Regions from separate parts of the Pantoea osteomyelitidis genome, predicted to be linked through region 1. Evidence: predicted binding sites of a transcription regulator. Region 1 holds the regulator's gene; each other region holds the start of a gene.
The links. The regulator PhoB, encoded in region 1, activates phosphate uptake and scavenging genes when phosphate is short. The targets are predictions, from matches to a motif close to CTGTCATAAAACTGNCNNAT.
Positions count from the first base shown of each region.

Region 2: the regulator PhoB is predicted to act here: its motif matches at 3,299-3,318, upstream of glpT (glycerol-3-phosphate transporter).
Region 3: the regulator PhoB is predicted to act here: its motif matches at 3,336-3,355, upstream of rbsK (ribokinase).
Region 4: the regulator PhoB is predicted to act here: its motif matches at 3,948-3,967, upstream of pstS (phosphate ABC transporter substrate-binding protein PstS).

Region 1 is NZ_JBGFSN010000004.1:126,675-132,785, forward strand. Features, by position in the region: gene sbcD (exonuclease subunit SbcD) at 1-879, opposite strand, end outside; gene phoB (phosphate response regulator transcription factor PhoB) at 1,076-1,765, shown strand; gene phoR (phosphate regulon sensor histidine kinase PhoR) at 1,780-3,093, shown strand; gene ABU178_RS05530 (PstS family phosphate ABC transporter substrate-binding protein) at 3,113-4,036, shown strand; gene ABU178_RS05535 (cobalamin-independent methionine synthase II family protein) at 4,215-5,318, shown strand; gene brnQ (branched-chain amino acid transporter carrier protein BrnQ) at 5,719-6,111, shown strand, end outside.
Region 2 is NZ_JBGFSN010000001.1:213,891-220,001, forward strand. Features, by position in the region: gene pldB (lysophospholipase L2) at 1-931, shown strand, start outside; gene yigL (sugar/pyridoxal phosphate phosphatase YigL) at 985-1,785, shown strand; gene glpT (glycerol-3-phosphate transporter) at 1,820-3,157, opposite strand; gene ABU178_RS00990 (carboxylate/amino acid/amine transporter) at 3,463-4,323, shown strand; gene ABU178_RS00995 (DUF1456 family protein) at 4,363-4,842, opposite strand; gene metR (HTH-type transcriptional regulator MetR) at 4,935-5,867, opposite strand; gene metE (5-methyltetrahydropteroyltriglutamate--homocysteine S-methyltransferase) at 6,041-6,111, shown strand, end outside.
Region 3 is NZ_JBGFSN010000003.1:313,287-319,397, forward strand. Features, by position in the region: gene ettA (energy-dependent translational throttle protein EttA) at 1-637, opposite strand, end outside; gene ABU178_RS03775 (2-hydroxyacid dehydrogenase) at 823-1,770, shown strand; gene deoR (DNA-binding transcriptional repressor DeoR) at 1,773-2,537, opposite strand; gene deoC (deoxyribose-phosphate aldolase) at 2,554-3,234, opposite strand; gene rbsK (ribokinase) at 3,412-4,329, shown strand; gene fucP (L-fucose:H+ symporter permease) at 4,339-5,664, shown strand; gene ABU178_RS03800 (aldose 1-epimerase family protein) at 5,661-6,111, shown strand, end outside.
Region 4 is NZ_JBGFSN010000011.1:137,626-143,736, forward strand. Features, by position in the region: gene phoU (phosphate signaling complex protein PhoU) at 1-28, opposite strand, end outside; gene pstB (phosphate ABC transporter ATP-binding protein PstB) at 46-819, opposite strand; gene pstA (phosphate ABC transporter permease PstA) at 868-1,755, opposite strand; gene pstC (phosphate ABC transporter permease PstC) at 1,752-2,714, opposite strand; gene pstS (phosphate ABC transporter substrate-binding protein PstS) at 2,801-3,844, opposite strand; gene ABU178_RS18905 (IclR family transcriptional regulator) at 4,265-5,029, shown strand; gene ABU178_RS18910 (OPT/YSL family transporter) at 5,138-6,111, shown strand, end outside.

The DNA.
Region 1 (6,111 bases):
CGCCAGCGATCCCTTCAGCATCTGCATCGGCTGGAACAGCGGCACGGCGAGCGGCGTGACGGCGGCCAGCGCGCCCTCGGTAAACGCCAGCAGGCAGACGCTTTTCTCGCGTCCCAGCTCGTCAAAGCTGAGCGGGATCGGCGATCCGCTGTAGCGGATATGATCCTGATCGGCGATGCGCTGGGCGCGATGGATATGGCCGAGGGCGATATAGTCGGCGGGCGGGAAGGCCTGCGCCGGAAAAGCGTCGAGGGTGCCGATATAGATATCGCGCACCGAATCGCTTTTGGTGACGCCCACCGTGGTGAGATGGCCGGTGGCGACAATCGGCAGCATCAGGCCGAGCGCCTCGCGCCGCGCCTGTGCCGCCACAAAGCAGCGCTGATAATGCTGACCAATCGCCTCCAGCAGGCTCAGCTGTTTCTCCCGTCCCGACTGTCCCGCCTTGCTGCGCAAAATATCGCGCGGGCGCAGATAGGGGATGGCGCAGAGCAGGGCACCGGGTTCGCCGTTGCGCTGGTTGAGCAGCAGCACCTGCTCTTCGATGTCGGCGCTGGCGGCGGCGATGACGCGGGTATTAAGACAGGCCAGCAGCTCGCGCGACTCATTCAACGTCGCCACCGAATCGTGATTGCCCGCCAGCACCACCAGCTCACAGCCGGTGGGCTGTAGCGCCACCACAAAGCGGTTGTAAAGTTCGCGCGCATAGCTGGGCGGCGCGCCGGTATCGAAAATGTCACCGGCCACGATGACCGCATCAACCTGATGCGTGCGCACCTGCTGCAACAACCAGTCGAGAAACGCCTGATGCTCCGCCGCACGGCTTTTGCTATAGAAAAACTGGCCAAGATGCCAGTCGGAGGTGTGAATAATACGCATAAATTTCCCTGGCCGATGCAAATCGCTGCTGGATTATACCCACTTCAGCGCTGAAAGAATAAAACGCCATCATCCTCTCATAATTAGCTTTTTTCAGCCGCGCCGGGGTGGTAGGTTTTTCATAAAAGTGTCATAAAACTGACGCATAATGACGCCGCAAATCCCAGTGATGCCAGTCACATCTGCAGGAGTAATAATGGCTAAGCGCATTTTGGTTGTGGAAGATGAAGCCCCTATCCGTGAAATGTTGTGTTTCGTTCTGGAGCAGAATGATTACCAACCTATCGAAGCGGAAGATTATGACAGCGCGATCGGGAAACTGATTGAACCCTGGCCAGATTTAATTCTGCTCGACTGGATGTTGCCCGGCGGCAGCGGCATACAGTTTATCAAGCATCTGAAGCGCGAAGCGATGACGCGCGATATTCCGGTAATGATGCTTACCGCGCGCGGCGAGGAGGAAGATCGCGTGCGCGGCCTCGAAGTCGGCGCCGATGACTACATCACCAAGCCGTTCTCGCCCAAGGAGCTGATGGCGCGCATCAAAGCGGTAATGCGTCGCATCTCGCCGATGGCGGTGGAAGAGGTGATAGAGATGCAGGGGCTGAGCCTCGATCCTTCATCGCACCGGGTCATGTCGGAAACCCAGCCGCTGGAGATGGGGCCGACGGAGTACAAGCTGCTGCACTTCTTTATGACCCACCCGGAACGCGTTTACAGCCGCGAACAACTGCTGAACCATGTCTGGGGCACCAACGTTTACGTGGAGGATCGTACCGTTGATGTGCATATCCGTCGTTTACGTAAAGCGCTGGAGATCTCCGGCCACGATCGCATGGTGCAAACCGTACGCGGAACCGGGTATCGTTTCTCTGCCCGCTACTGAAGGGAGTCTCAACCGTGCTGGAACGACTCTCCTGGAAGAGATTACTGTCAGAACTCTGTCTGGCCTGCGTACCGGCGCTGATCCTGGGGCTACTGCTGGGCGGGCTGCCCTGGCTGCTGCTGAGCGCCGTGCTGACGGTGCTGTTCTGGCATTTTTATAACCTGATGCGCCTGTCGCACTGGTTATGGATTGACCGCACTATGACGCCGCCCAACGGCCGCGGCAGCTGGGAGCCGCTGTTCTACGGGCTGTATCAGATGCAGCTGCGCAACCGTCGGCGGCGTCGTGAGCTGGGCAATCTGATCAAACGCTTTCGCAGCGGCGCTGAATCCCTGCCCGATGCGGTGGTGCTCACCACCGAAGAGGGTGCCATTTTCTGGTGCAACGGCCTGGCGCAACAGCATCTGGGGCTGCGCTGGCCGGAAGATAACGGCCAGAATATTCTCAACCTGCTGCGCTATCCTGAATTCTCCCGCTATATCCGCCAGCGCGACTTCAACAAGCCGCTGACGCTGGTGTTGAATAATCAGCACCATATGGAGTTCCGCGTGATGCCCTACAGCGAAGGGCAGTGGCTGATGGTGGCGCGTGACGTCACGCAGATGCATCAGCTGGAAGGAGCGCGCCGTAACTTCTTTGCCAACGTCAGCCATGAGCTGCGCACGCCGCTCACGGTGCTGCAGGGTTATCTGGAGATGATGAACGATTCCGTGATGAACGAACGTTCACGCGGCAAGGCGCTGCACACCATGCAGGAGCAGACGCGGCGCATGGACAGTCTGGTGAAACAGCTGCTGACGCTGTCGCGCATTGAGGCGGCGCCCGCCATCAATCTGAAAGAAACGGTGAATGTGCCGATGATGCTGCATCTGTTGCAGCGCGAGGCGGAGACCCTGAGCAGCGGCCGTCACGAGATCCATTTCCATACCGATCCCCATCTCAAGGTGTTCGGCAATGATGAGCAGCTGCGCAGCGCCATTTCCAACCTGGTCTATAACGCGGTAAACCATACGCCGGACGGCACGCGCATTGATATCAGCTGGCTGCGCGACAAACAGGGCGCGCACTTTACCGTATGCGATAACGGACCGGGCATCAGCGCGGAACATCTGCCGCGCCTGACGGAACGTTTCTACCGCGTGGACAAGGCGCGATCGCGCGCCACCGGCGGCAGCGGGCTGGGACTGGCGATTGTGAAGCACGCCCTCAGCCATCATAATTCGCGTCTCGATATCACCAGCGAACCGCATAAAAAAACCTGTTTCACCTTCACTCTGGCGCCGAGGTTGATTGTCACCGCCGGGATGCAGGAGAATGCGGTGCACTGATCGCCACCGGATTCCTGAAATGAGATGTTTTCTGCTGTTAGCCGTTCTGATTTTTCCCGCCGCCTGGGCGCAGCAGAGCACGCTGACGGGCAACCTGAGCAGCGTGGGTTCCGATACGCTTGGCTACCTGATGACGCTCTGGGGAGAGGATTTCAGTGGGCTGTCGCCCGGCGTGAACGTGCAGGTGCAGGCGGCAGGATCCTCAACGGCGCCCACCGCGCTGGCTGCGGGCGCCGCCCAGCTCGGTGCAATGAGCCGTCCGATGCAGGCGGAAGAGCGTCAGCTCTTTGAAGCGAAATATGGCTATCCGCCGCTGGCGGTGCCGGTAGCGATGGATGCGCTGGTGGTGGTGGTCAATCAGGCGAATCCGCTACGGCGCATCGCGCTACAGCAGCTGGATGCGATTTTTTCTGTTACCCGTCTGTGCGGCGCGAACCGCGTGCCGCAGCGCTGGGGCGATCTTGGGCTGACGGAGCCGGGCTGGTCGTCGCGCACCTTTCAGCGCTACGGTCGTAATTCCGCCTCGGGAACCTGGGGGTTTTTCAAACAACAGGCGTTGTGCAAGGGAGATTTCCGCGCCGACGTGGCGGAATTTCCCGGCTCCGCCGCCGTGGTGCAGGCGGTGGCCACCGCGCCGGACAGCATCGGCTATGCCAGCTTTGGCTTTCACCTCAGCGGGGTGAAAATGCTGTCGCTGGAGATGCCCGATGGTGAAACCATTGCTCCGGACGCTGAAACCATCCGCAGCGGCCGCTATCCCTGGTCGCGACCGCTTTACCTTTATGTGAATAAAGCTCCCGGCCAGCCTCTGCCGCCGCTGGTCGCCGCGTTTCTGCAATGGGTGCTTTCACCTCAGGGGCAGCAGCGCGTTACTGAGGCGGGCTACCTGCCGCTGTCCGATGCGCAAATCGCGCAGGCGCGTGCGGCGATCGGACAAAACTGACCGTTTTTCAAACCAAAATGAATTTTTCTCATCGCTACTGAATTTTCTTCGGTTGCAGATGAGGATTCCGCATGTCACTCTTGTTTTAGCCATATAGCCATCCAGATGGCTATAAATAACTCAGCGAAATTATTTCCTGACGCAACTATTGCGTCAACTGCCTTAGCCAGGAGTGATCATGCAAAGAAATAGCGCCCCGTTCCGTGCCGATATCGTCGGCAGTTTCCTGCGTCCTGAAGCGATCAAACAGGCGCGCGAACAGTTCGCCGCCGGTGAGATCGATGCGGCAGCGCTGCGCCTTGTAGAAGATGAGGCGATCCGTGATGTGGTCAACAAACAGCGCGCCAGCGGCCTGAACGTGGTCACCGATGGCGAATTTCGCCGCGCCTGGTGGCATTTTGACTTTTTCGATGGTTTGCAGGGCGTGGAGCGTTATGAGGCCGATCAGGGCATCCAGTTCAACGGCGTGCAGACCAAAGCGCGTGGCGTGCGCGTAACCGGCAAGCTGGGCTTCGGCGATCACCCGATGCTGAACGACTTCCGCTTCCTGCAAAGTGTTGCTGGCGATGCGATGCCGAAAATGACCATTCCAAGCCCGAGCGTGCTGCACTTCCGCGGCGGGCGCAAAATGATCGATGCCGCCGTCTATCCCGATCTCGCGGAATACTTCGACGATCTGGCGCAAACCTACAAAGATGCGATCAAGGCGTTTTACGATGCGGGCTGCCGCTATCTGCAGCTGGACGATACGGTCTGGGCTTATCTCTGCTCGGAAGATCAGAAAAGCCAGATTCGCGCGCGCGGTGAAGACCCGGAAGAGCTGGCGCGCATTTATGCTCGCGTGCTGAACAAGGCGATTGAAGGCAAGCCGGACGACCTGACCATCGGCTTACATGTCTGCCGCGGCAACTTTCGCTCTACCTGGATCTCCGAAGGCGGCTATGAGCCGGTAGCCGAAATCCTGTTCGGCGGCGTTAACATCGATGCCTTTTTCCTTGAGTATGACAATGAGCGCTCGGGCGGGTTTGAGCCGCTGCGCTTTATCAAGCCGGGCCATCAGCAGGTGGTGCTGGGCCTGATTACTACCAAAACCGGTGAGCTGGAAGATCCGGCGCAGGTTAAAGCGCGTCTGGCGGAAGCGGCAAAATATGTCAGCCTCGATCAGATCTGCCTCAGCCCGCAGTGTGGTTTCGCCTCTACGGAAGAGGGCAACAGCCTGAGCGAAACGCAGCAGTGGGAGAAGGTTCGTTTGGTCGTGGATATCGCCAGTCAGGTTTGGTAATGCTGTAAATCTGTGCAGGCAGGCGCGTAAAACGCGCCTTTTGTGCATAAAGCAACGTCAATATGCTGAAATTTCCCACGCACTGTGGAAAAAATAAACACATCATCTGATGTGCTTTCTTTATATGACCATCAGTTCAACTGCTTTATGGTCATTTTCTGCTATATCCTTCTGGTTTTTCGATCCCGTATTGCCTTTCTCCGCTATAAACGTTTTACTTAGCGCCGTTGTCGATTCAGCCCTCAGTGAACAGAACAAAATTAGCTCCACTACCTGCGCTTGAGTTCATGGCGAGCATAAGCAAGGCCTTTGCCTGGCAAGCCGCTGCTTTAGCGTGGGTCGGGTGACAACACAAACCCAACTTCCACCGCAACATCAGCAACAGGCAGTACAGAAGTTTATGACACATCGTTTAACCTCCAAGGATATCCTCGCGCTGGGCTTCATGACCTTTGCCCTGTTTGTTGGCGCAGGCAATATTATTTTTCCCCCTATGGTCGGCATTCAGTCGGGCGAACATGTCTGGACGGCGGCGATCGGCTTTCTGATCACTGCCGTTGGTCTGCCGGTGATGACCGTGATTGCGCTGGCGCGCGTGGGCGGCGGCATCGATGCGCTCAGCTCGCCGATTGGTAAAGCGGCAGGTCTGCTGCTGGCTACCGTCTGCTACCTGGCGGTAGGGCCGCTGTTTGCTACGCCGCGTACCGCGACCGTGTCGTTTGAAGTGGGGATCGCTCCGCTGACCGGCGAAGGCGCCATGCCGCTGTTTATCTATAGCCTGATCTACTTCGCG
Region 2 (6,111 bases), on a different contig from region 1:
ACCGCTGCTCGATTTCTGGCACAGCCGGGAAGAGCGCGCATTCACTGGCGTAGAAAACCTGACGATTCGCTATGTACGCTTCACGTCCCCGCAACATAAGCGTGTCATTCTGCTGGTGCCGGGGCGCATTGAAAGCTACGTTAAATATCCGGAGCTGGCGTACGATCTGTTTCACTGCGGTTTTGATGTGATCATCATCGATCATCGCGGGCAGGGTCGTTCCGATCGTCTGCTGGATGATTCGCATCGCGGGCACGTGGTAGATTTCACCCATTACGTGGAAGATCTGGAAACGCTCTACCTGAAAGAGATCGTCGGCGGCCATTATCAGCAGCGTTTCGCACTGGCGCACTCAATGGGCGGCGCGATTCTGACGCTGTTCCTGGCGCGCCAGCCGCAGGCGTTTCATGCGGTCGCGCTGGCAGCGCCGATGTTTGGCATCGCGCTGCCGCTGCCGGACTGGATGGCGCATCGCATTCTCGACTGGGCTGAAAAGCGGCCCGCGTTGCGCGAGGGTTATGCGCTGGGCACCGGACGCTGGCGTCCCCATCCGTTCGGTATTAACCGGCTGACCCACAGCCACGAACGCTACCGGCGCAGCCTGAGATTCTACGCCGACGATCCGGCGATTCGCGTCGGCGGCCCGACTTATCACTGGGTGCGTGAAGGGATCCACGCCGGGCGTAACATTATCAGCAAGGCGGCAACCATTACCACGCCGATGCTGATGCTGCAGGCCAGCGACGACCGCGTGGTGGATAACCGCTCACAGGATCTCTTTTGCGCGACGATGGCGTCGGCAGGTCATCCTTGCGACGGCGGTAAGCCGCGTATTATTCAGGGCGCGCGTCATGAGATCTTGTTCGAAGAAGACAGGATGCGTGCCGAAGCGCTGAATGCCGTGGTCGATTTTTTTGACCGCCACGGCTGATGCGTCATTACTCTACCGGCTTCGGCCAACTGACATCGATACCAGAGGTTTACATGTACCACATCGTTGCATCCGACCTGGATGGCACGCTGCTTTCACCTGAACATACCCTGACACCCTTTGCCCATGAAACGCTGCAACAGCTGGTGGCGCAGGATATTCACTTCGTGTTCGCCACCGGACGTCACCATATCGACGTCGGGCAGATGCGCGATAAGCTTGGCATTCCCGCCTATATGATTACCGCCAACGGCGCGCGCGTGCACAATGCCGACGGCGAGCTAATTTTCAGCCATAACCTTGATGAAGATATTGCGCACGATCTCTACAGGCTGAAATACAGCGACCCGCAGATTCTGACCCACGTCTACCGCGATGACGAATGGTTTATCAGCCGTCACCGCCCGGCGGAACAGGATTATTTCCGTGAGTCGGTGTTTAACTATCAGGTGTTTGAGCCGGGCATTCTTCCGACCGATGGCATCAGCAAGGTGTTTTTCACCAGCGACGAGCCGGAGCAGCTGATCCCGATGGAGCAGGCGATTGCCGCGCGCTGGGGCGATCGCGTCAACGTCAGCTTTTCTTTGCCCACCTGTCTGGAAGTGATGGCGGGCGGCGTCTCCAAAGGTCATGCGCTGGAAGCAGTGGCGAAGCGGCTGCATACCTCGCTGGAGGCGTGCATCGCCTTTGGCGACGGGATGAATGACAAAGAGATGCTCACCATGGCGGGCAAAGGCTGCATCATGGACAATGCGCACTATCGTTTGAAGGACCTGCTGCCGGAGCTGGAAGTGATCGGCAGCAACCGTGATGATGCGGTGCCGCACACACTGCGCAGAATGTTTCTGGCGTAAGTAAAAAGGCCGGTTTACCCGGCCTTATTGTTTATTACAGCCGCTGCTTATGCCGATGTTCGTTGATCATCGTCAGCAGCAGCAGAATCACCGCCAGTACGCAGCCGACAATCATCACCAGAAAACCGCCGTCCCAGCCGAAATAATCTACCGTGTAGCCGACAATGGCGCTGGCCGCGACCGAGCCGCCAAGGTAGCCAAACAGTCCGGTAAAGCCCGCCGCAGTGCCCGCTGCTTTTTTCGGCGCCAGCTCCAGCGCGTGCAGGCCAATCAGCATCACCGGCCCGTAGATCAAAAAGCCGATAACAATCATGCAGGCCATATCCACGCCCGGATTACCCGCCGGATTCAACCAGTAGACGATTGTCGCGATGGTCACCAGCGTCATAAAGAAGACGCCGGTCGCGCCGCGATTGCCCCGGAAAACCTTATCGGACATCCAGCCGCAGAGCAGGGTGCCGGGAATACCGGCATATTCATAGAAAAAGTAGGCCCACGACGATTTATCCAGCGTGAAATGCTTTACCTCTTTCAGATAGGTAGGCGACCAGTCGAGAATGCCGTAACGCAGCAGGTAAACAAAGACGTTAGCCAGCGCGATATACCACAGCAGCTTGTTCGGCAGCACGTACTGCATGAAAATTTGTTTCGCCGTCAGCTCCTCTTCATGCTGCGCGTTATAGTCCGGCGGATAATCGTTTTTATACTCCTCAATCGGCGGCAGTCCGCACGACTGCGGCGTGTCGCGCATCAGCGCAAAAGCCACGATCGCGACCAGAATGGCGCCGAAGGCGGGCATATAGAGCGCGGCTTTCCAGTCGTTAAACCACGCCATGCCGAGCAGGAACAGTAGCGGAGGCAGGCCGCCGCCAACGTTATGGGCGCAATTCCACACCGAGACGATGCCGCCGCGCTCTTTTTGTGACCACCAGTGCACCATGGTGCGGCCGCAAGGCGGCCAGCCCATACCCTGAAACCAGCCGCAGAGAAACAGCAGCCCAAACATCACCATTATGCTGGAGGTAGCCCAGGGAACAAATCCCATAAACAGCATTACCGCAGCGGCGAGTATCAGCCCGGCGGGCAGGAACACGCGCGGGTTCGAGCGATCCGAGACCGAACCCATAATGAACTTCGAAAAGCCGTAGGCGATAGAGATACCGGAAAGCGCAAAGCCGAGATCGCCGCGCGAGAAGCCTTGCTCAACCAGATATGGCATGGCGAGCGCAAAGTTTTTCCGCACCAGATAGTAGGCGGCGTAGCCAAAAAAGATGCCGATAAAAATTTGCCAGCGCAGACGGCGATAAAGCGGATCGACGCGATCGGTCGCCACGCGCGGCTGGTGACGCTCAGGTTTAAAAATACTTAGCATGTGTCTGGCCTCCGGGGCGCAGTATTATTTTTTCGACAAGATTCACTGTTGTTAACAGATAAAGAGAAATTTGCCGCTAATGTTCCATTTCGCGCACAGGATAGGGGTAGTCACGTTGCGTTACTGTGATATATGACAAAATTATTACACTTTTGTGACACTCACGCGCGGATCAGGTCAAAACGTGGCTCTATTCGCGCATGGGATTGTCTGCTTGTATATTGCTCAGATGTAAACCAGATATTTCGCCCTTCGCGCACGGCTTTGTTTACACTAGCGGTTCACTGTTTTTCGGGACTGTTATCGTGGCATTACTGATTGTTACCACCATTCTGTGGGCGTTTTCCTTTAGCCTGATCGGCGAATATCTGGCTGGGCAGGTCGACAGCTGGTTTTCGGTGCTGATGCGTCTGGCACTGGCGGCGCTGGTTTTCCTGCCGTTTCTACGCTGGCGCGGCTATCGCGCTTCAACATTGCTGCTTTATATGCTGGTGGGAATGTTGCAGTTAGGCATCATGTATCTGCTCGGCTTTGAAGCCTATCTCTACCTCAGCGTGTCAGAGTTTCTGCTGTTTACCGTGATGACGCCGCTCTACGTTACGCTGATTTATGATTTGATCAGCAAGCGTCCGCTGCGCATCGGCTACGCCTTCAGCGCGCTGCTGGCAGTGGCTGGCGCGGCGATTATTCGCTACGACAAAGTGAGCGAACATTTCTGGTTCGGCCTGCTGCTGGTGCAGCTGGCGAATATCTGTTTTGCGGTGGGGATGGTGGGCTATAAGCGGTTGCAGGAGACGCGGCCGATGCCGCAGCATACGGCTTTTTCGTGGTTTTACCTCGGTGCGGTATTGATTGCGATTATCGCCTGGACGCTTTGGGGCAATCCGCAAAAGCTGCCGACCACGGGATTGCAATGGGGCATTCTGGTCTGGCTGGGCGTGGCGGCGTCCGGGCTGGGCTACTTTATGTGGAACTACGGCGCGACGCAGGTGGATGCCGGCACCCTGGGCATCATGAACAATATGCATGTGCCCGCTGGTTTGCTGGTTAATCTGGCGATCTGGCAGCAGCAGCCGCACTGGACCAGCTTTATCCTGGGCGCGGCGGTGATCTGCGCCTCGCTGTGGGTACATAAGCGCTGGATTGTCGGACACTCCGCCAAATAATAGGCGCAAAGGCATCGTATCCCGATGCCTTTTCTGTTTTTACGCGGGTTTGTTGGCCGGTGGGCGATGGATCAGCGTCAGCCCTTTCAGGAAATTGCGCAGGATCTGATCGCCGCACTCGCGGTAATTATGGTGATCCGGCTTGCGGAAAATCGCGCCAATTTCCGCCTGAGAAACAATAAAGTTCGCTTTTTTCAGTATTTCCGGGATGTCGGTGGTTTTCAGCTCAAAGGCGATACGCAGCTTTTTCATAAAGATGTTGTTGTTCATCTTGCGCTCGATCGAAGGCGCAGGCGCATCGTCGCTTTTGCCGCGACGGTAAAAAATCAGACCATTAAGAAAATAGCCCATCAGCACATCCGGACAGGGACGATACGCGGCGTCGTCCTCTTTCTTCAACCACGCCTGGACGTCGGCCAGCGGCACTTCGCTCTCTGCCAGCGCAAAGATCGACACCATTTTCGCATCGCTGAGATTGAGCATATAGCGCACGCTGCGCAGAATATCGTTATTGGTCATGGTGAGTTCTTCTTTGGGTCATTAACAGAGGCTGCGCATTATAGGCCAGGGAACCGGAGGATAACAGGCGGCATTTTGTCCGCCCGACGGAATCAGGGCGAGGAGGGCAGCAGCGAGCCGGGACGTGAAGCATCCCGTACAAAAGGAAGATGCTCACAGGCGTGCTGACGCGCAAAACGCATAAAGGCTTCCAGCACTGGCTGCCGCTGTTCGCCATCGCGCACCGCCGCATAAAGCCGACTCCACAGCCCATCCCCCAGGGTTTTGGTGACCACCAGCTTTTGATGCTCAAAACTCTCCACCACCCAGTGCGGCAGGGCGGCAATCCCCATGCGCGCCGCCACCATCTGAATCAGCAGCAGGGTGTTATCCACGCTTTTCAACGCCGGACTGACGCCTGCGGGTTGCAGAAAATGACGCCAGATATCGAGGCGCTGGCGCTGCACCGGATAGATCATCAACACCTCGCTCGCCAGATCCTCCGGCGTAATATGCGCTTTCTGCGCCAGCGGATGGTCCGGCGCCAGCACCAGACGCACTTCAAAATCAAACATCGGCGAATAGTGCAGCCCGCTGCGCGGCAGGATATCTGAGGTTAGCACCACGTCCAGCTCGCCCTGCTGGAGCGCCGGTTGCGGATCGAAGGTGACGCCCGATTTGAAATCCATCACCACCTGCGGCCAGCTCTGGCGGAAATTATCCAGCGCGGGCGTCAGCCACTGAATACAGCTGTGGCACTCAATAGCGATGCGCAGAGCGGTCTGATGCGGTTCATGGCACGCCTGTAGCGCCTGCTGAATCTGCGGCAACACCTGTTCCGCCAGCTGCAACAAAATCTCTCCCTGCGGCGTAAAACGCAGCGGCTGGCTTTTGCGCACGAACAGACGAAAACCGAGACGCTGCTCCAGATCGCTGAACTGATGCGATAACGCCGATTGCGTTTGATGGAGCTGAGCAGCGGCCGCCGCCAGCGAGCCGGTATTCCTGAGTGCCTGCAGCGTCCGCAGGTGTTTGAGTTCGATCATGAGAGTCCTTCACATCGAGATTGAACAATTTGCGCTTGAGGAACATACACTACCCGCAGATGATAGCAGTGTAAACATCTGGACGGCTAAACATCTTTGGCGGGCGCGCTTTCACCTCAGGTTTTAACCGCGCCAGCGACGCCAAAGCATCAAAAATATCTGGAGAACATCTGATGACCATACTGAACCATACGCTCGGCTTCCCCCGTGTCGGCCTGCATCGCGAACTTAAAAAAGCGCAGGA
Region 3 (6,111 bases), on a different contig from region 1:
CCACGGTACCTTCGAAGTCGTGCAGGAAGCGCTCCAGCCAGGCCACGGATTCAGCATCCAGGTGGTTGGTAGGTTCGTCGAGCAGCAGCATGTCTGGCTTTTCCAGCAGCAGACGGCACAGCGCTACGCGGCGGCGTTCACCGCCGGAGAGGTTGCCGATTGTCGCGTCCCAGTCCGGCAGGCGCAGCGCGTCAGCGGCGCGCTCCAGCTGGCTGTTGAGGTTATGACCGTCGTGCGCCTGGATAATCTCTTCCAGACGACCCTGTTCAGCGGCGAGCTTGTCGAAGTCGGCATCCGGCTCGGCATAGAGCGCGTAAACCTCATCCAGACGCTTCAGCGCGCCGACCACTTCAGAGAGCGCTTCTTCAACAGATTCGCGCACCGTGTGTTCGGTGTTGAGCTGCGGCTCCTGTGGCAGGTAGCCCACTTTGATGCCCGGCTGCGGGCGCGCTTCCCCTTCGATATCTTTATCAATGCCCGCCATAATGCGCAGCAGGGTCGATTTACCGGCCCCGTTCAGGCCGAGAACGCCGATTTTTGCACCGGGAAAAAAGCTGAGAGAGATATTCTTCAGAATATGACGCTTCGGCGGAACCACTTTGCCGACGCGATGCATGCTATAGACGAATTGAGCCACGTTGTAATGAGCCTCTTGGAGTCTGTATGGTGATTTATCAGATGACGAAGTTTAGCCTTTTTCACCGTCCAATCACAGCCACAGGCAGGGGTTAATTCCGAAGAGGCGTTGCCTGTGGGATAACTGTTTGATTTACACACAATGCCGGGACTATGCTGCGATTTTGTAAAAAAAGGGGAAGATCGATGAGAGTACTGATCGCAGCGGATGAAAACGCCTGGGGCGGCATGATCCAGTCATTTCGGCAGACATTACCGGACGTGGAGTTTGTCGCGTCGGCGGGCCACGCGGCGGAGAGCCTGGCCGGTTTTGACGCGTTGATCCCCGGTATGTGCAAAGTCGATGCATCCTTGCTGGCGACGGCGGATCGCCTGAAGCTGATTCAGCAAGCGGGTGCCGGGCTGGAAGGCGTGGATATCGCCGCCGCGAAGGCGCAAAACGTGATGGTCGCCAACGTGCCTTCCGACACCTCCGGCAACGCCGATTCCGTGGCGGAGCTGGGCATCTGGATGATGATTGGTCTGGCGCGCCAACAGCAGGAGATCGCCAACTGCCTGGCCCGCCAGCGTCTTGGTCAGCCGGTTGGCATGGGTCTGATGGGAAAAACCGTTGGACTGGTGGGGCTGGGCGGTATCGGCAAAGCGCTGGCGAAGCGGCTTTTGGCCTTCGGCATGCGCATGATTGGAGTAAAGCGCGAAGCGGATGAGAATTTTGCTCGTGCCCATGGTCTGGCCTGGGTTGGCGAGATGGCGCAGTTGCCGGCGTTGCTGGCAGAATCCGATTTCGTGGTGCTCAGCCTGCCGGACAACCCGCAGACGCATCACATCATTGATGGTCAGGCGCTCAGCCAGATGAAGCCCGGCAGCTTTTTGATCAACCTCGGACGCGGCGGGCTGATTGAAAAGTCCGCCTTTCTGACGGCGCTGGAGAGGCAAACCCTGGCGGGCGCCGGGCTGGACGTTTTCTGGCAGGAGCCGCCGGACCCACAGGATGTGGTCTTCCGTCATAATGTGATCGCCACGCCGCATATTGGCGGCGTGACGGACATTTCGCTGGCGGGCAACGTGGCGGGCGTATGCGACAACCTGCGCCGTCTGCGTGACGGCGAGACGATTGAAAACCGCTGGGCGTAATGTCAGGGCAGGCGCAGCGGCACCTTATGCTGCGTCAGCCATGCTTGCAGCGTCTTTTCCGGCGCGCTGTCGCTCACCAGCAGATCGAAACGTTGCAGTTCGCCGATTCTGGCGGGCAGCACCTTGCCATATTTACTGCTATCCGCCACCAGCACGCGCTGACGCGCGCGCCGCATGGCATGGTGTTTCATCGCCAGTTCGTTGAGGTTATAACAGGTTGCGCCCTGTTCGCTGTCGATACCGGCGGCAGAGATAAACGCCAGCGTCGGGCAGAGATCGTCCAGGATGGAGTGGGTGCCGATCGGCGTAAACAGTGCGTTATCAGCATGAAATTCTCCGCCGCTCAGGATGACGTTGCACGCGGGTTTCTCTTTCAGCGCCAGAAAGGTATTCATCGCACAGCAGATGGCGGTAAAGGGCAGGGTGTCAGGCAAGGCGTCCACGATATAAGGCACGGTAGTGCCGCAATCGAAAAACACCGTATCGTTTTCATCGATCAGGCTGGCGGCAGCTTGCGCCAGCCGCTGCTTTTTCGCCGCATTCTGGCCATGTTGATCGGAAACAAAATAGTGCCCGGCATGACTTTTCGGATCGCTGACGATATAGCCGCCCAGCAGTACCACCACCGAACCCGCTTCATTCAGGTCGCGGCGAATGGTCATTTCTGAAACGCCCAACAGCTGAGCGGCATCTTTCAGGTGAAGCTTGTCAGTGCGCTTCAACGCCTGAGCCAGCTTATATATACGTTCGTCGCGCCGGGTTTCCATCACCATCTCTGTTTATTTAATACCCTGTGGTAGCAGACATCGCATCAGTGACAATCGCCACGCCAGCGCTGGTTCCGATCCGTGTTGCGCCTGCTTCAACCATCGCCTGCGCGGTCTGACGATCGCGTACCGCGCCCGAGGCTTTTACTGCGACCTGCTCGCCCACGGTGGCTTTCATCAGCCTGACATCTTCTGTCCGTGCGCCACCGGTGCTGAAACCGGTTGATGTTTTTACAAATGCGACCTGCAAATCACGGCAAATTTCACAAATTTTAATGATTTGCGTCTCGCTGAGCAGGCAAGTTTCCAATATTACCTTTAAAGGGATCGACCCGCAAACTTCACGTACGGCAGCGATATCCGCCTCAACCGCCGCGAGGTTACCGCTTTTCAACCAGCCCGTATTGATCACCATATCGATCTCCTGTGCGCCTGCGGCGATAGCGCTTTGCGCTTCAAATGCTTTCACGGCGCTCAAGGTTGCGCCCAGCGGAAAACCGATCACGGCACAGATTTTCACCGGGCTGTTATCAAGACTGGATTTGGCCAGCGGGACATAACCCGCGTTGACGCAAACAGCATAAAAATGATGCTGCCTGGCTTCCGCACAAAGCTGACGAATCTGTGCTTCGGTGGCGTCTGCCGCCAGCAAAGTATGATCGATATAGCGGGCAAAATCGGAAATGGTCTGGCTCATGGTGCTCTCCTTGATGAGGGTTTTTGTTAAAATAATAACATTGCAGGTTTGCTGTCAATCACCGCAAAAAGCGATTAACTAAAATAATCGCGGTGGGATTATTGTCACAAAATTAACGATAAAGACCTGTTAGTGTTATTTTTATAACATTTTTGCTAAACACAGCCGGGAGAAAAAATGGAGATTGCGGTTATTGGATCCAACATGGTGGATCTCATCACCTACACCAACACGTTACCTAAAGCAGGCGAAACCCTGGAGGCACCCGACTTTGCGATTGGTTGTGGAGGAAAAGGGGCAAATCAGGCGGTGGCCGCGGCAAAACTGGGCGCGCAGGTGATGATGGTAAGCAAAGTCGGTGATGACCTGTTTGCGGCGAATACGCTCGCGAACCTGCAACAGCAGGGTATAGACACGCGCTATGTGACAACAATGCCTGGCACTTCCAGCGGCGTCGCGCCGATCTTTGTCGATGACCAGTCGCAAAATCGCATTTTGATCGTGAAAGGTGCCAATGACTATCTGAAACCCACTGATATTGATACGGCGGCAGAAGCGTTGAAAAGCTGTCAGCTGCTGATTCTGCAGCTGGAGATCCCGCTGGAGACAGTCTATTACGCCATCGATTTTGCCCGTCGGCAGGGTATCAAAGTCATCCTTAATCCGGCCCCTGCAGTGGCGAACCTGGATATCCACTACGCCTGCCAGTGCGACTATTTCATGCCAAATGAGACCGAACTGGAAATCCTTACCGGCCTGCCCGTAAAGACTGATGAGCAGGTAGAAGCTGCGGGTCAGTCGTTGCTGAAACGGGGCCTGAAAAATTTGATCATCACGCTTGGCAGCCGGGGCGCGCTATGGATGCACGGTACAGAGACGTATCGGGTCGCGCCAACGCCCGTCAACGCCGTGGATACCAGCGGCGCAGGAGATGCATTTATCGGCTGTTTTGCCCATTCGCTGATAAAAACAGGCGACGTCGCCCAGGCGATGCAGCTGGCGTCCGCCTATGCCGCCTGTAGCGTCACCCGACGTGGCACACAGCGCTCTTATCCGGACGCGGAGACCTTCCAGCGTTTTCATAACGTTAACTGAGGCCTTGTTATGCAACCAAACATTGTCCAGCAGCCTGATGGCTACCTTAATAAAACGCCGCTTTTTCAGTTTATTTTGCTCTCCTGCCTGTTTCCGCTTTGGGGATGTGCCGCCAGCTTAAATGACATTCTGATCACGCAGTTCAAGAGCGTGTTTGCCCTGAGCGATTTTGCCAGCGCGCTGGTACAGAGCGCCTTCTATGGCGGTTACTTTCTTATTGCGATTCCGGCCTCGCTGGTGATCCGTAAGGCGAGTTACAAGCTGGCGATTCTGATGGGGCTGGCGCTTTACATCCTGGGCTGCATATTGTTTTATCCGGCGTCCCATATGGCAACCTACACCATGTTTCTGGCGGCTATTTTTGCCATTGCTGTCGGGCTCAGCTTTCTTGAAACCGCAGCCAATACCTATAGCTCGATGATTGGTCATCGCAAGCATGCCATCCTGCGTCTGAACATCAGCCAGACGTTTTATCCGGTTGGCGCTCTGATGGGCATTATATTAGGCAAATATCTGGTGTTTCAGGATGGCGACAGCCTGGGAAGCCAGATGGCGGGCATGAGCGCAGCGCAGGCGCATGCGTTTCGTCTCACTATGCTGGAGCATACGCTGGAACCCTATAAATACCTGGTAATGGTGTTGGTTGTGGTGATGCTGCTGTTTATGTTTACGCGCTATCCGCGTTGCAAACCGGAAAGCAACGAAAAAGCGCTGCCTTCGCTGGGCGAAACCTTCCGCTACCTGGCGAACAATCGCCACTTCAGACGCGGCATCGTTGCGCAGTTCCTGTATGTCGGGATGCAGGTTGCGGTATGGTCTTTCACCATCCGACTTGCCCTGACGCTGGGCGCGCTTAACGAGCGGCACGCCTCAAACTTTATGATCTACAGCTTTATCTGCTTCTTTATCGGTAAGTTTGTGGCCAATTTCCTGATGACGCGCTTCCGGGCGGAAAAAGTATTGATTGTATACTCGCTGCTGGGCGTGCTAACGCTGGCATGGGTGATGTTCGTGCCCAATTTCTCCGCTGTTTATGCGGCCGTCTTTGTCAGCGTGCTGTTTGGTCCCTGCTGGGCCACTATCTATGCCGGGACGCTGGCGACGGTAGAAAATAAATATACGGAAGTCGCCGGGGCTTTTATCGTGATGTCGATTGTCGGTGCGGCGTTTGTGCCTGCGTTACAGGGCTATGTCTCCGACCACCTGGGCTCGATGCAGCTGGCTTTTGGCGTTTCCCTGCTGTGCTTTGCCTGGGTTGGCTTCTATTTCTGGGGCGAGCTGCGTCATAGAGATCGGGCGACAGCGGCAGGCCATCTGGTGGAGGAGTTGCCATGAAAACCCACTTACCGTTACGTCGCGATCAGTTTCACGACATGCCTGTGACGCTGCTGAAAAGCAACGACTTTGAGGTCACGCTGTTTCGTTATCCGGCAGGCATTGAGGCGGTGCGGCTGCAAAATCGTCGCGGCAGCGTAATTGTGCTGCCCTTTTACGGGCAGATGATTTGGGATGCAGCCTTCGACGGCCATACGCTCAGCATGGGACACAGCTTTAAGCAGCCGCTGCCGGGCAACAATATTATTGATACTTATGGCTGTTTTGCTTTTCACTCGGGTCTGCTGGCCAACGGCTGCCCGGCCGCAGAGGATACGCATCCACTGCATGGCGAAATGCCCTGCGCGCGCATGGACAACGCAGCAATCGTGCTGGAGGCAGATACCCTTTCGCTGGAGGGGGAGGTCGAGTATGTGAAAGGATTCGGTCACCATTATCGTGCAGAAC
Region 4 (6,111 bases), on a different contig from region 1:
TGTGTTTATTCAGATTCAGGTTATCCATGTGTCTCTCCCGTCAAATCAGCCGTAACGGCCGGTGATGTAATCTTCAGTCTGTTTCTGGTGCGGCTTGGTGAACAGCGTATCCGTGTCGCTGTATTCGATTAACTCGCCCAGATACATAAAGGCGGTATGATCGGAACAGCGCGCCGCCTGCTGCATATTGTGCGTCACAATCACCACGGTGTAGTCCTGCTTCAGCTCGGTGATCAGCTCTTCGATGCGACCGGTGGAGATCGGGTCGAGGGCAGAGCAAGGCTCATCAAGCAGCAATACTTCCGGGCGGATAGCGATGCCGCGCGCAATGCAAAGACGCTGCTGCTGGCCGCCGGAAAGGCTGTAACCGCTCTGGTGCAGCTTGTCTTTGGTCTCTGTCCACAGGGCCGCTTTGGTCAACGCCCACTGCACGCGTTCGTCCATATCGGCGCGGGAAAGCTTTTCAAACAGGCGTACGCCAAAGGCGATGTTGTCATAAATCGACATCGGAAACGGCGTCGGCTTCTGAAACACCATGCCGACGCGGGCGCGCAGCAGGGCGATATCCTGATGAGAAGCCAGAATATTATCACCATCCAACAAAATCTCCCCTTCAGCACGCTGATCGGGGTAGAGGTTATACATTTTGTTGAAGGTACGCAGCAGCGTCGATTTGCCGCAGCCGGAAGGTCCGATAAATGCCGTCACCTGGTTTTTGGCAATCTCCAGGTTGATGTTTTTCAGGGCATGGAATTTCCCGTAATAGAAGTTCAAATCACGAACCTGAATTTTTCCGGGAGTTGAATTTACCATACTCATTGCTCATCTCTCTTGTGCAGCGCCGCCACTGGCCGCGCCGGAAATAAATTAGTGTTTGCCTTTGGCGAAAATCACGCGCGCTACAATATTCAGCAGCAGCACGCACAGGGTAATAATCAACACGCCCGCCCAGGCCAGGCTCTGCCACTCGGCAAAAGGACTCATAGCGAATTTGAAGATGGTGACCGGCAGGTTCGCCAGCGGCTGCATCATGTCGGTGCTCCAGAACTGATTCGAGAGCGACGTAAACAGCAGCGGGGCGGTTTCGCCGGCAATACGGGCAATAGCCAGCAGCACGCCGGTGATAATGCCCGACACGGAAGCTTTCAGCGTAATGGCGGAAATCATCTTCCACTTCGGCGTGCCCAGCGCATAGGCCGCTTCGCGCATGCTATCCGGCACCAGACGCAGCATGTTTTCGGTGGTACGGATGACGATCGGCACCTGCAACAGCGCCAGCGCAATCACGCCCGCCCAGCCGGAAAAGTGCTGCATTTTCGCTACCACCAGGGTGTAGACAAACAGACCGACCACAATTGACGGTGCTGACAGCAGGATATCGTTAATAAAACGAATCACCTCGGCCAGCCAGGATTTACGGCCATATTCAGCCAGATAGATGCCAGCCATAATGCCCAGCGGGGTGCCAATCACCGTTGACCAAACAATAAGCAGTCCGCTGCCCGCCAGCGCATTCGCCAGCCCGCCGCCCGCGGTATTCGGCGGCGGCGTCGATTCGGTAAACAGCGACAGCGACAAACCATCGATGCCGCGCGCCAGCGTGGTATAGAGGATCCAGACCAGCCAGAACAGGCCAAACGCCATGGTCAGCAGCGACAGCGTCAGGGCAATTTTGTTCTTGACGCTGCGCCAGGATTGCATTTTACGGCGTGACGCCTGCAATTCAGCACGCGCCTGCATTTCTATCGTCGTCATGAACGCGCTCCTTCACTTTTCGCCAGGCGCAGAATCATCAGCTTGGAAATCGCCAGCACGATAAAAGTAATCACAAACAGGATCAGCCCCAGCTCCATCAGCGCCGCCACATGAACGCCCGATTCCGCTTCGGCAAATTCGTTCGCCAGCGCCGAGGTAATGCTGTTGCCCGGCATAAACAGCGAGGCGTTATCGAGCTGGTAGGTATTACCGATGATAAAGGTCACCGCCATGGTTTCACCCAGCGCGCGACCCAGCCCCAGCATTACGCCGCCAATCACCCCGTTTTTGGTAAAGGGCAGCACGATGCGCCAGATCACTTCCCAGGTGGTGCAGCCGATGCCATAGGCCGACTCTTTCATCATCACCGGCGTCTGTTCGAAAACATCGCGCATCACCGAAGCGATATAAGGGATGATCATAATAGCGAGGATCACGCCCGCCGCGAGAATGCCGATGCCGAAGGCGGGGCCGGAGAACAGCTCGCCGATAATCGGAATATTGGCCATCACATCGCCGACCGGCGTCTGAAAATATTCAGCAAACAGCGGGGCGAAGATAAACAGTCCCCACATGCCATAAACAATGCTCGGAATCGCCGCCAGCAGCTCGATGGCGGTGCCCAGCGGACGACGCAGCCAGCCCGGCGCCAGTTCGGTCAGGAACAGGGCGATGCCGAAACTCACCGGCACGGCGATAACCAACGCGATGATGGAGGTCACGACAGTACCGTAGATCGGTACCAGCGCGCCAAATTGTTCGTTGGGCGCATCCCAGGTTTTGGTCCAGAGAAACGAGAAACCAAATTTCTGAATGCTCGGCCAGGAAGAGATGATCAGGGAGACGATGATGCCGCCCAGCAGCAATAGCACAACCAGCGCAGCCAGCTTAACCAGCGCACCGAAAATGATGTCCCCTTGCTTGCCCGGCGCTTTGAACGTCGGCTTAGTAGCAGCCATAGAAGTCTCAGTATTCAGAGGAAGTCAGGGCGACATCAATGCCGCCCGTTGTAACAGGCCGAACGGATTCGGCCTCTGGTATGCCATTACTGGTAAAGCGCTTTGCCGGAGCTGTCTTTGATATTGGATTTCCAGGCTGCACGGATCTGCTCGGTGACCGAATCAGGCAGCGTGGCGTAATCCAGGCTGGTGGCTGTCTTGCCGCCGTTTTTGTAAGCCCAGTCAAAGAACTTCAGCACTTCACTACCTTTATCAGCATTCGCTTGATCTTTGTAAACCAGGATGAAAGTGGTGGAGCTAATAGGCCAGGCGTCATTGCCTTTCTGATAGGTCAGATCCTGGGCAAAAGACTGGCTCCAGTCGGCGCCTTTTGCGGCATTGCTGAAGCTCTGCTCGTTCGGCGCAACCGGTTTGCCATCTGCATCAAGCAACCTGGTGTAAGTCAGGTTGTTCTGCTTGGCATAGGCATACTCAACGTAGCCAATGGAGCCAGGCAGACGCTGCACGAATGCGGCTACGCCGTCGTTACCTTTACCGCCCAGACCGGTCGGCCAGTTAACGGTGTTGCCTTTGCCGATTTTGCTGTTCCACTCTTCGTTCACTTTCGCCAGATAGCTGGTAAAGACGAAAGAGGTGCCGGAACCGTCAGCGCGACGAACCACGTTGATGTTGGTAGAAGGCAGCTTAACGTTCGGGTTCAGTTTGGCGATCGCCGGGTCGTTCCACTTCTTGATGTTACCGAGGTAGATGTCGCCAACGGTTTTGCCGTCCAGCGTCAGTTCGCCCGATTTGATGCCCGGCAGGTTGACTGCCAACACCACGCCGCCGATTACGGTCGGAAACTGGAACAGGCCATTTTTCTGCAGGTCTTCATCTTTCAGCGGCGCATCAGACGCACCAAAGTCGACAGTTTTGGCGATAATCTGCTTCACGCCACCTGACGAACCGATACCCTGGTAGTTAACTTTACTACCGGTGGCTTGCTGATATTCTGCTGCCCACTTGGCATAAACCGGCGCCGGGAACGTCCCGCCAGCACCGGTCAGGTCGGTGGCTGCAAAGGCAGAAACCGCGCTTACAGCGAGGGTGGCGGTGAGGATTCGGGCTACGGTGCTACGCATCAGTGTCATATTCCCTCCAGGGGAGCAAGGTCAGGCAAATTGCCGTTTTATAAGATTGTTGATTGCTGCTGGAGGCAAAATAGGACAGTTTAGTGACAGTAAAATGTAGGAAATATGACAGTTTTATGACAGCCCGGAAAGCAGAGCAGGTCCGTGGCTAATAAAGAAAAGAAATCCGCAAACCGGCCCAGTTTTATCCTGAGATAACATCAGTTTCGCTGGCGTCGTGCTGTTACGCGGCATTAATCAGCGCAAAAAAACGGCAAAAATCTGCACCCGCTTAAAGCGTTGCACCCGTATGGGGCCCGTTTATGATCTGTTAGTTTTTTCCACGCCTGTGTTTTTTCTGCAAAGTCAGCGTAGTAATCTTTGGCACTCATTTTGCAGTCTCATTTACAAGAACCTGGTCCCATTTATTGAGACTTAACCATGTCAATGTTAGAAACTACCGCCAGCATCCTTAAGTTGATGATTGCTCGTCAGGAGGGTATCCGCGTGAACGATGTGATAAATCAGCTCGGCATGCCGAAAAGCACTGCTTCGCGCGTGATGAGCCAGCTGGAATCCTATGGCTATCTGGAAAAAAATGAAGCGCAGGGCACTTTTCTGCCCGGTCCGCTGATTCTTTCCGCCTCTCATCTGGTAAGCCGCCAGGCGACGCTTAACGATTACGTCGACGCCGAGATGCATTCACTGTGCGAGCGCACCGGTTATACCGGCTATATCTCCATGCTCGATAATCAGGAGATTCTGGTGCTGCGCGTAATCCACGGACGCCACGCGCTGCCGGTAGTGACCTGGCCTGGTTCACGATCGCCCGCCTGGGGAACCTCAACCGGACGCGTATTGCTGGCGCGCCTGCCTGAACATCAGCTGCGGGATTTCTTCGCCAGCCCGCTGGTAGTGTCGCAACTGAGCGGTACGCCTTATAGCGAGTCGACATTGACCGCAGCCATAGACAAAGCGCGCGCGCTGGGATTTGCCACCGCAGTGAATGAATCGGTCGCCGATACCGCGTCGGTCAGCTGTGCGGTCGGCGATCCCGCCCGTCATGAAGCCGTGGCGTTTTGCCTCTCTTTTCCGCAGGCGCTTGCCACCCAGGATGAACTTCAGCGCATTGCTTCTTTATTAAAACAAACGGCCAACGCTATCGCGCAAAAAACGGGTGATACGCTGGTTACCCATCCGCTTTAGTGTTTTCACTTTGCCTGTGCCAGGAGAACTACCGTGAGTCACACTGTTCATACCGAGAAAAAGCCTGACGAACACGAAACGCACCCCAGCTGCTTTGCGCCCGCCACGCTGCTATTGCTGCTGGCGCTCAGCGTGTTTGGCGCCATTATTGGCGTCCAGCTGTTAACCACCCTGGGCGTGACGCCGAACACCGCGATTATTGGCGCGATGGCGGCGATGATCGTGGCGCGTATTCCGCTACAGAGCTTCGCCCGTTTCCGCTCGGTGCATATCCAGAACCTGGCGCAGAGCGCTACCTCGTCGGCCACCTTCGGCGCGGCCAACTCGCTGCTGCTGCCGATTGCGATTCCCTGGCTGTTTGGCCGTCAGGATTTAGTGATGCCGATGTTTATCGGCGTGTCGCTGGCGATGCTGCTGGATGGCTATCTGCTTTATCGTATGTTCAATACGCGCATCTTTCCGGCGGAAGGCGCATGGCCGCCGGGTATTGCCGCCGCCGAATCGATCAAGGCGGGGGATCAGGGCGGCAAGCAGGCGGCGCTGCTCGGCACCGGTATCGCTATCGGCGCGGTAGGCTCCTGGTTTAAATTTCCCATGGCGGCGCTGGGCACCGCCTTTATCGGCAACATCTGGGCGCTGGGGATGCTGGGCGTGGGCTTCCTGCTGCGCGGCTATTCGCAGCCGCTGTTTGGCATCGATATCAACAAGCTCTACATCCCGCACGGCGTGATGGCCGGGGCTGGCGTGGTCGCACTGTTCCAGATCGTTAAGCTGATCCGCACCAGCAAAACCGATCCCGCTTACGCCGGGCAGAACAACGAAGCGCTGCCCGCCGCACAGAATGCGCATGTGGGCAAAACGCTGCGCTTTGGCGCCATCGGCTTTTTAGTGATAGCGATGCTGATCGCCCTGGGCAGCGGCCTGTATGCCCATCTCTCGCTGCCGTGGCTGCTGGCGTTTGTGATCTACGCCGCATTCGCCGCCTTTCTGCATGAGATGATCGTTGGCCTGGCGGCCATGCACTCCGGCTGGTTCCCGGCTTTTGCCGTGGCGCTGATTACCCTGCTGATCGGCATCCTGAT